2 regions of the Paenibacillus sp. NPDC058898 genome follow, and region 1 is predicted to be linked to the other one. Evidence: riboswitches for the same ligand, from Rfam matches in the RefSeq annotation. Region 1 holds a riboswitch; the other holds the start of a gene.

Region 1 (5,217 bases):
AATCAGATGAGCGGAGCGGATGAGTCAGGTCACATCCGTTCTGCTCAAGTATGGATCGGTGAGGAAGAGGGGGGATGGCGGCTTGGCTGGCGGAACATGGAACCGGACGGTGATGTATCCGATGATGAGTGGTATGAGGGAAATTCATGGAATGAGTTATTATGCGTGTACCGACATCAATTAGCGAAGAAGCTTGGAGAGGGCTTCCGGCCGCTAGTTGAGGGGGTATTCCATGAACCGGGAGAGACTGGAGGCAAGAATCTCGGCGCTCAGAAGCTGCAGTGCTACAGTGAGCTGTATGGCTCGGAGGAGTTGTACACGGAGCTGTGTGCTTGGCGCAGAAGAAAGGCGGCCTCCGGAAGAAAAGCACCTTATTTCATTGCCAGCAATCGAGTGCTGCGTATGATTAGCGCCTTCATCCCCCAGAATGAGGAAGAGCTGCTGCAGCTTCCGGGAATCGGGGTCAGCAAGGCTTCGGAGCATGGGGCGGAGTGGCTGGAGATCACGACGAAAATCGAACGAACCACAACCTTTCCACTGGATTGGGTTTACGAGCAGCTGCAGGAAGAGGTGTTCTTGTCCTGGCTGTATAAACAGAAGGAGCAGCGATACAAGCAAGAGCTCGACCGCTTCCGATTCCGCCGTACGATGCTGATTGGGATAGCTGAGGGAGCTTCACTGGCCCAGCTGGAAGAACGCACCTCGTTATCTCGTCGGGATTTGGTTGAGGAATTGGAGGGGCTCGAGAAGGAAGGTTATGATACGGAGCAACTGCTTGAGGTTGAATTGAATACGATGACGGCTTCAGAGCAGGCAACGGTATGGAAGGCGTTTGAAGAGCTGGGCGATACGTTTCTTAAACCCGTATTACAACGGGTATATGGAGAAGGACAAGCCCGGAATGGAGAGGCAGAAGAGATTGGCGGAACGGAGAAGCTGTATGAGCGGCTGCGCCTGATACGGATTCGCTTCCGGCGGGAGGAGTCTGGCAAAGCGAACGCAGGTTAAATCCGCACAAACGAAATCAGGACGGATTCCCTTGTGGCAAGGAGATCCGTCCTGATTCTGTCTGTGGTTCTGTGGTGTTTCATATCCAGTCTTTTTTACGGAACAGGTAAAACATAAGAGCACCGGCAAAAACCATGATGCCGAGAACCACATAGTAGGAATATTTCCAGTCGAGTTCAGGCATATTTGTAAAGTTCATGCCGTAGATGCCGGTAATGAGCGTTAGCGGAATGAAGATGGTTGTAATAGCTGTAAACACACGCATAATTTCATTGGCCCGATTGGCGATACTGGATTGGTAAGCCTCTCGAAGGTTCCCCATGAGATCTCGATAAGTCTCGAATGTTTCGGAAATTTTCACGGCATTTTCATAGATGTCGCTGAAATATTTTTGCAGCTGGTCATCGATCAGCCGTAGGTCTTTTTTGTTCAGCGTATTGATAACTTCCTTCTGCGGTCCAAGTACCTTCTTAAGCCATAGGATTTCACTGCGCAGACCAATAATTTCGCTTAAGTGTGATTTTTTGGTATGCATGAGGATGTCTTCCTCCAGCTTTTCAATCCGCGCTTCAATTCGGTCCCCAACGGAGAAATAGTTGTCCGTGACGAGGTCGATCAAGAGATAGAGGAAGCGGTCAGGCGTGCTCACTTCATCCTCCCAGAGAAGCGGTTTAACGCTGCGAAGCTCGTGGATTTTTTGCTTGGTCATCGTAATAATAAAATGCCTGCCCAAGAAAACGTTCAATGCCCGAAGGAAAATTTCTTCGTCGTCAAACCGGATGCTGTTAACAACGATAAAATAGTGGTTCTCATATATTTCAATTTTTGGACGCTGCTCTTCTTCGCTGAGGCAATCCTCAACCGCAAGATCATGCAGGGAGAAGAGAGGTTGCAGTTCGGCTAAATCATCCTCGTCCGCATCCAGCCAGTAGAAGCCGCTGGCCGGAGGTGTCAGCGTCATTTCGATGTCATCAACAGGGGTAAATACGCCCGAATCGACCAACCGGATTTTCATCTGATATCACTCCTTTGTCAAATACAAGCTGCTTGGTTAAGCAGTAAAGGCACAGGATATCAGCCCACCGGTGTAGGGGCATGTCAAGGAAGGTTAGAATACGATAAAAGCGCATGAAAAATAACGCCGCCCTCTGCCGGTAGACTGATCTTAATCCTATGCGGTTGTGCGTCTTGATCTAGTTTCTGGCTCGGGTCACCGTCCATCTTCCATGTCACCTCTTTCATACTCGGTTTTCAACAGCACTTGTCTAGTATAACGCCGGGTGTAGGACCTTTCAAGTTGAAATCCGGCGCAGCCAAGGACCATGGTACAGGGTATGGAAACCTTCGGTGAAGTGTGACAAACGTTATGAAAAGGTTCTTGACGAAAAATTGGGAATGATTTAAAGTAAGTATCAATTACGAACAATTTAAGACAACTGAATAAAGCGAAATCTTATCAAGAGCAGGTGGAGGGACTAGCCCTATGAAACCCGGCAACCGGCGACAACATCGCACGGTGCTAATTCTTGCAGGAGATACGACGCTTCTTAGAAGCCGTTGTATAGTCTGACAGATGAGAGAGGCGCATTGTGATACGTATATGATGACCTTTCTCTACTTTGAGAAAGGTTTTCTTGCGTTTATACAGTCTAACGCTCTTTCTCACAGCTTTTTATGGATGTATCATTTCATATTTCGAAGGAGTGAGCCACGATGCCGATTAAAATTCCGGATGCCTTGCCGGCAAAGGAAGTTCTGGCTGGAGAAAACATTTTTGTCATGGATGAGAGTCACGCATTTCATCAGGATATCCGTCCATTGCGGATTGCTATTCTGAACTTGATGCCAACCAAGGAAACGACGGAGACCCAATTATTGCGATTGATCGGTAACTCCCCGCTCCAGGTGGATGTTGTCCTTCTTCATCCGAGTTCCCACGTTTCGAAGAATACGTCGGCTGAGCATCTGAAATCATTTTACAAAACCTTTGAAGAAGTGAAGAACCGTCGTTTTGACGGCATGATCATTACAGGAGCTCCAGTCGAGCAGTTGGAATTTGAAGAAGTGAATTACTGGAATGAGCTTACTGAAATTTTTGAATGGACCAAGACGCATGTGACCTCCACGCTCCATATTTGCTGGGCCTCGCAAGCCGGGCTTTATTATCATTACGGCGTGCCGAAATACAGCCTCGAAGAAAAATGCTTTGGCGTATTTCCACATACGATCAATGAAGCGTGTACCAAGCTGCTCCGCGGCTTTGACGAAATGTTCTTTGTTCCGCACTCCCGTCATACGGAGGTTCGGCGCGAAGACATTACAGGCATCGACGATCTGGTCATCCTGTCCGAGTCCGAGGAAGCAGGAATTTATTTAGTTTCAAGCCGGGATGGCAAGCAGATATTTGCTACAGGACATTCCGAGTATGATGCGGACTCTCTGAAATGGGAGTATGACCGGGACGCTGCCAAAGGAATGGATATCGCGCTGCCGCGCAACTATTACCCGAATGATGATCCAACAAGGACGCCTCCGTCCATATGGCGAGCGCATGCAAACTTATTATTTACTAATTGGCTCAATTACTATGTATATCAGGAAACGCCATACGATATTGGTCCGCAAATATAGAAGTATACGGGAGGAGAGTTTGTGATGGAGAAGAAACCTTTGAATATAGAGAGCCGGCTGGCACAGATCGGGTCGGTGCAAGAACCGGTAACCGGAGCCGTGAATTTTCCGATTTATCAGGCTACGGCATACCGCCATCCCAAATTAGGCCAGAGCACAGGGTTTGATTACACCCGTACGAAAAATCCCACCCGTTCGGTACTGGAGGACGCCTGCGCCGAGCTGGAATCCGGTGATGCCGGCTTTGCCTGCAGCTCGGGCATGGCTGCCCTTCAGACGATTTTTGCTTTGTTCGGTCAAGGGGATCATCTGATTGTATCGCTGGATCTGTATGGAGGGACGTACAGGCTGCTGGAGCGGATTATGTCTAAGTTCGGCGTAACGGCTACGTACGTGGATACGAATGACCTGGATGCGCTGGAAGGGGCAAGAAGGCCCAACACGAAGGCTGTATTTATCGAAACGCCGACCAATCCGCTTATGATGATTACGGATATCGAAGCCGTCTGTACGTGGGCAAGGCGCCATCAACTGATCAGCATCGTGGATAATACGCTTTTGACTCCGTATTTCCAAAGACCTATCGAGCTTGGGGCGGATATTGTCATACATAGCGCCACCAAGTATTTGGGAGGACATAACGATGTGCTGGCGGGTATCATCGTAACGAAGGGCAAGGAACTATCGGAAGAGATGGCTTTCCTTCATAATTCCATCGGCGCGGTGTTAAGCCCGACCGATTCCTATCAGCTGATGAGAGGAATGAAGACGCTTGCCCTGCGCATGGATCGGCACGAAGCGAATGCAACCGCAGTGGCAACATTTTTGACAACTCACCCAGCGATTGGCGAGGTGTATTATCCTGCCCTGCCGGATCATCCGGGACATGACATCCAGAATCGCCAATCCAGCGGCAACACCGGCATCTTCTCCTTCAAGGTGAAAGACGCCCGCTATGTGGAGCCCGTGCTGCGGCACATTAAACTGATTGCGTTCGCAGAAAGCCTGGGGGGCGTCGAATCTCTGATGACCTACCCTGCCGTACAGACCCATGCGGACATCCCGCTTGAGATTCGGGAAGCGATCGGTGTGGATGACCGCTTGCTCCGGTTCTCGGTCGGCATCGAGCATGCGGATGATCTGATCGCGGATTTGGATGCTGCACTGAGCGCAGCCATAGCCGAAGTGGAAGGGAGCACGGGAGAATGAGCATCGATAAAGGTCCATCAGGCTTGGAAACGCAAACCAAGCAGTTATCAGCAAAACGGGGACATGAAGAAGATGAACTCCGTTTCGAGACGAAACTATTGCATTTCGGCGGGGAAATCGACCGGGCAACCGGCGCTTCCAGCGTTCCGATCTATCAAGCCTCGACATTTCATCATGAGGACATCTTTAACCCGCCGCTGCACGATTACAGTCGTTCCGGCAATCCGACGAGGCAGGCGCTGGAAGAATATATCGCCCTCTTGGAGGGAGGCGTACGCGGTTTCGCTTATGCTTCCGGTATGGCGGCGATCTCCAGCTCGTTCATGCTGCTCTCCGCGGGCGATCATATGATCGTGACGGAGGATGTGT
Region 2 (5,217 bases), on a different contig from region 1:
TGGCCGCTGTGTAACGGAGAAGTGATCCCGGAGCTGAGCGGTGGAGTCGGCATCGCTTTTATGCACCGGGTGGCAGCGCTTCTGCTGCTGGTCGTGGTTGCGGTGATGGGGCATTTTGCATATTGGCGCAACCGCGACAACCGGGAGATACAGATGCTGGGCATCTCGGCAACCGTGCTCTGCTTGCTGCAAGTGTTTAGCGGTGCCCTCATTATGGCGACGATGCATAACGAGGAAGTTTACGTATTCTCCGCGCTGGGACATACCTTGCTGATCTCGGCCTTATTCGGCGTACTCTGTTACTTAAGTGTCAGGGTATGGCAGCTCGGCAAGCCGGTTAAAGCCGAAATGCGGCCGGGTCATAGCATGTCTCGTGAAAAGATTGTATAAAAAAGAAGCGAAAATCATTAAACGAAAAGATCGAATTTAAGGCAACATCGTTTATGCAAAGTCCCCGAACCAGCGTTCGAGGGCTTTGTTGTATAGTGAGGAGGGAAGTGGATGATAGCCAAACCTTCCGCTCGACCTGTCCGATATAAGGAGACGCTGGAAGCAGTATTGAAAAGGTTTGATCCCGCAACGGATTAGTTTATATTTATTAAGATTGACGAAGGCGATATCCTGGGGCATATCTGAAAGTCGCCCCATTCTGTGGGTTGTCTGGCCGTTTCGGGGGCATCCTATAAGAACAATCCTCTGGTCATGAATGCACGAATGAAATCGGGATACCCGGGATGAGTTATTCCCGCGTGAGGATATCGTGAAGACGGTTAAACGCGGTGGAATCACTATTTCGATAAATAGCGGTCAAGAATGAAGATTAATTTGATGACTCGAGGGGGTAACGCCATGCTTCGTGTGTTACTTGGGGAACATCCCCGGCACAATAACGGACTGCTTGAGGAAGCCATCGAATCGATGGTCAAGACAACCCGGCTGCTGCAGAAGGAAATGGAGAAAAATCAGGATCCGACGCATGACTTTCGCAAGCTTGAGATTTGGACCCGGGGGTTGATCGTTTCCCTGGATGAGCTGGAACAGAGCTGGAATGCGGCAAGGCATTTCAGTCAATCGGTCAAATCGGGTTACATCGATGACATGTCGATTCAGGAGCAAGGGGAATATCAACGATATGTGTATTTTTACAAAAACGGCTTCATACGGGTATTCTCGATCCTTGACAAGCTGGGGACGGTGCTCAACGATTTGTACGATCTTCATACCTCCAAGGTGAAGGCGCATTTCTCTTATTTTACGGTCCTGCGGCAGTTTAAATTCCTGAAAGCCCACGGAGAGCTGGCCAAAGAGCTGGAAGCGATCAAGGAGCGTTACAAAACACCGCTGAACACACTTCGGAAACGGCGCAACGCCGAAATCCATTACATGAATTCCGAGATGCAGGATGATTTATGGCAGCGTCATCAAGGGCTGTCGGACAAGATCGAGCTGGAGGATATCGATCAGCACCTGGACGATCTTAAACAAGGTATCGATATGGTATGCCGGACCCTGGCGGCCTCTTATCAGTATACGAACGAGCTTTGGGCGAAAAATGGAGTGAGGGCTTAGGCACAAAATCGCCATGAAATTCCTTTTGACAAAAACCTGAAAAGAATCTATACTAACTATTGCATTCATTAAATGTTATTAAATCAGATCAAATTAATCGGAAAAATTTCATATCGATGTTTTCTTATCGAGAGAGGCGGAGGGACAGGCCCGATGAAGCCCGGCAACCGACTCCAGCGTGTAATTGCTTAACGCAGTGACGCTTGGAGTGACATGGTGCTAATTCCTTCAAAGCTATAGGATATCCCTTGGCTTTGACAGATGAGAAAAGGCGTTGACTTTTACGTAAAGAGGGCCCTTTTTGATTCTACAAAAAGAGGCTCTTTTCTTTTGGGTAAATAGATATGAAGCTACGGAAAAAGGAGGGTTATCGGATTGATTGAGCTCAAGCAATTGACGAAGCAGTACGGAAAAGCCGGAACCTTAACCACTGCGTTGTCCGAATTGGATTTGTCGATTGAAAAAGGAGAAATCTTCGGAGTCATCGGACACTCCGGTGCAGGTAAAAGTACATTGATCCGTTGTATCAATTTGTTGGAGCGTCCCACCTCGGGCGAGGTGTGGGTGAACGGTAAGAACTTAACGTCGCTTGGCAAGAAGCAGCTTCAGACGGAACGCCGCAAAATCGGCATGATTTTTCAGCACTTTAACTTGTTATCTTCCGCGACGGTGTACGATAACATTGCGTTTCCGCTGCGTCTGATCAAGACACCAAAGGCTGAAATGGAACGCAAGGTATCCGAACTGTTGGCTTTGGTCGGCTTGGAGGCGCATCGGGATAAATACCCGTCCCAGCTATCAGGCGGGCAGAAGCAGCGGGTCGGCATAGCCAGAGCGCTCGCAAGCGATCCCGAAGTGCTGCTGTGCGACGAGGCCACTTCGGCGCTTGACCCGCAGACGACCGATTCGATCCTGCGCCTGCTGCTGGACATTAATAAAAAGTTTCATCTGACGATCGTGCTGATTACCCATGAGATGCATGTGATTCAGAGCATATGCGACCGGGTCGCCGTCATTCATCAGGGCGGCATTGTGGAGCAAGGGCCGGTAACGGAAGTGTTCCTGAAGCCGAAGCATGAAGTGACCCAGGAATTTATCCGCCAGGAGATGGACAGCGGCGAAGCGCTGCGGCTGGCCATTCAGGGCCAGGCGAACGGACCTTCGAGGGCGGTGCAGATTACTTTCCTTGGATCGAAAACGTACGAATCGATTCTGTCCCATACCGTTCATGAGACGGGCGTGAATTTTGCAATTCTGCAGGGCACGATCTCCACGATCAAAGAAACGCCGTATGGCCAGCTCATCGTCCGTTTCGAAGGGGAAGAGCGTGCCATAGAAGATACGATCCGGAAGCTGCTGGAACAAGGATTAGACGTGGAGGTGATTCATTAATGTTCGGGCTTGATTTTACCCAGATCGACTGGAAAGAGATATGGACGGCAACATTGGATACCCTTCGGATGCTGGGGGCTTCGGCATTGTTCAGTTTCATCATCGGGCTGCCGGTTGGCGTGCTGCTCTACATGGCTGCAAGATCTACATCCGGTTTGGTGCGCTTCGGTTACACGATCCTGTCGTTCATTGTGAACATCCTGCGTTCGGTTCCGTTCATTATTCTGATCGTTGCGATGATCCCGATTACGAAGTCGCTCGTAGGTGTTTCGTACGGCGTGCTGGGAACCATTCCGCCGCTCGTGATCGGCGCTGCGCCATTCTTCGCTAGGCTCGTAGAAACGGCTTTGAATGAAGTGGATAAAGGCGTGATTGAGGCGGCTCATGCCATGGGCTCCTCGACAAGCCAAATCGTATGGAGGGTTCTCCTCCCGGAGGCACGTCCGGGCCTGCTGGCGGGGATGACCATCACGATTGTAACCCTGGTATCTTATACCGCGATGTCCGGTCAAGTCGGCGGCGGCGGTTTAGGAGATTTGGCCATCAAGTATGGGTATTACCGTTATGAGACCGAGATCATGATTCTGGCCGTCGTATTAATGATAGTGCTGGTACAGTTGCTGCAAATGGCAGGAGATCGTCTGGTCCGACATTTTACAAGAAAATAACGGGTTGACTGAGGCATCAAGGAAGACAATATAAAAAATAATATATTTTCGGAGGGAGCGTTTTTAGAATGAAAAAATGGACATTGGCATTGATCAGCTTGACATTGGTTACGGTGCTGGCTGCGTGCGGCAGCAAGCCTGCGGATAAAGCAGCTGAGCCAGGGGGAACAACAGGAGGCGGCGCTCAAGAGGCCGTAACCTTGAAAGTAGGCGCTTCGCCTTCACCACACGCCAAAATTTTGGAGCATGTTAAACCAGCGCTTGAAAAAGAGGGCGTGAACCTGGAAATCGTGGAATTCACGGATTATGTTCTGCCAAATACGCAAGTGGACTCCAAAGAAATCGACGCGAATTTCTTCCAGCACAAGCCTTACCTGGATAACGAAATCAAAGAGCGTAAATTGAATCTTGAATCCGTGATCGCGGTGCATGTGGAGCCGCTGGGTGCTTACTCCAAAACCATTAAATCTGCGGATGAGCTGAAGGATGGAGCGGTTGTGGCGATCCCGAATGATCCTTCGAATGCAGGCCGTGCATTGACCCTGCTGTCCAAGAACGGAGTCATTAAGCTGAATGATGAAACCAAGCTGGAAGCTACTGCCAAGGATATCGTGGAAAATCCGAAGAACCTGGAGTTCAAGGAAGTTGAAGCCGCCATGCTGCCGCGTATGCTGGATGAGCTGGATCTGGCTGTCATCAACACGAACTACGCGCTTGAAGCGGGACTGGACCCAACAAAGGATGCACTCTTTATCGAAGACAAAGAGAACCCTTATGCCAACCTGCTGGTAGCTCGCCCGGACAACAAGGACTCCGACGCCATTCAAAAATTGGCCAAAGCGCTGACTTCCGAGGACGTGAAGACCTTTATCGAAGAAGAGTACAAAGGTGCTGTCATTCCGGCATTCTAATTCGAGCACCAAAGGCTCGATGATGCTGTAGATTAGTTCATCGTATCCGTGAAGAGAGGGCATTATCCAAAGAGACCTATCGGTCTTTATGGATAAGCCCTTTCTTTTTTTTTTGTGGCGGCCATCTATGCCGGGTTGCAAGTTGTTAGGCTTTATCAAATCTTTTATACTGAAGGAAGGATATCCATCTGAGGAGGGAAAGCCTTGAAGGGAAAAGTGGCGCTGATTACAGGCAGTGCGACAGGTTTGGGGAAAATGACGGCGCTGTCGTTAGCTCGGCAGGGATGTCATTTGGCTATAAATTATGTAAACAGCAAGGATGAAGCGGAGGCGCTCTCCCGTGAAATCGAGGGGTTTGGCGTGAAGTCTATTGCGATTAAAGCCGATATCGCCAGCGAGCGTGAGCTGTATTCATTGGTGGATCAGACGGAGGAGCAGCTGGGAAGCGTCGATATCCTGGTGAACAACGCAGGCCCTTTCATTCGGGAGCGTCGTCTGTTCTCAGAGTACAGCCGGGACGAAATCGTCCATATGGTGAATGGCAATTTAACCGGCGTCATGCTGCTGGACCACCGCGTTCTGCCTGCCATGCGGGAGAAGAAGTGGGGACGCATCATCCACTTCGGATTCGGACATGCGGGAGAAGCCCGCGCGTGGCCTCAGCGTTCAGCCTACGC

The links. A riboswitch is a leader RNA that binds a small molecule or an ion and turns the genes downstream of it on or off. The one in region 1 is predicted to bind S-adenosylmethionine.
Region 2: it holds a riboswitch for S-adenosylmethionine, as region 1 does, so the genes downstream of both, ACOZB4_RS25390 (methionine ABC transporter ATP-binding protein) here and metA (homoserine O-acetyltransferase MetA) in region 1, are expected to answer to the same signal.

What each region holds. Positions count from the first base shown of each region.
Region 1 covers NZ_JBMOSM010000002.1:825,829-831,045, reverse strand. The annotation lists gene ACOZB4_RS08055 (HRDC domain-containing protein) at 1-1,008, shown strand, start outside; gene corA (magnesium/cobalt transporter CorA) at 1,088-2,023, opposite strand; SAM riboswitch class I at 2,459-2,588, shown strand; gene metA (homoserine O-acetyltransferase MetA) at 2,722-3,639, shown strand; gene ACOZB4_RS08040 (PLP-dependent transferase) at 3,664-4,848, shown strand; gene ACOZB4_RS08035 (aminotransferase class I/II-fold pyridoxal phosphate-dependent enzyme) at 4,845-5,217, shown strand, end outside.
Region 2 covers NZ_JBMOSM010000011.1:163,903-169,119, reverse strand. The annotation lists gene ACOZB4_RS25400 (COX15/CtaA family protein) at 1-390, shown strand, start outside; gene ACOZB4_RS25395 (Cthe_2314 family HEPN domain-containing protein) at 850-1,569, shown strand; SAM riboswitch class I at 1,691-1,837, shown strand; gene ACOZB4_RS25390 (methionine ABC transporter ATP-binding protein) at 1,945-2,961, shown strand; gene ACOZB4_RS25385 (methionine ABC transporter permease) at 2,961-3,629, shown strand; gene ACOZB4_RS25380 (MetQ/NlpA family ABC transporter substrate-binding protein) at 3,698-4,540, shown strand; gene ACOZB4_RS25375 (SDR family oxidoreductase) at 4,745-5,217, shown strand, end outside.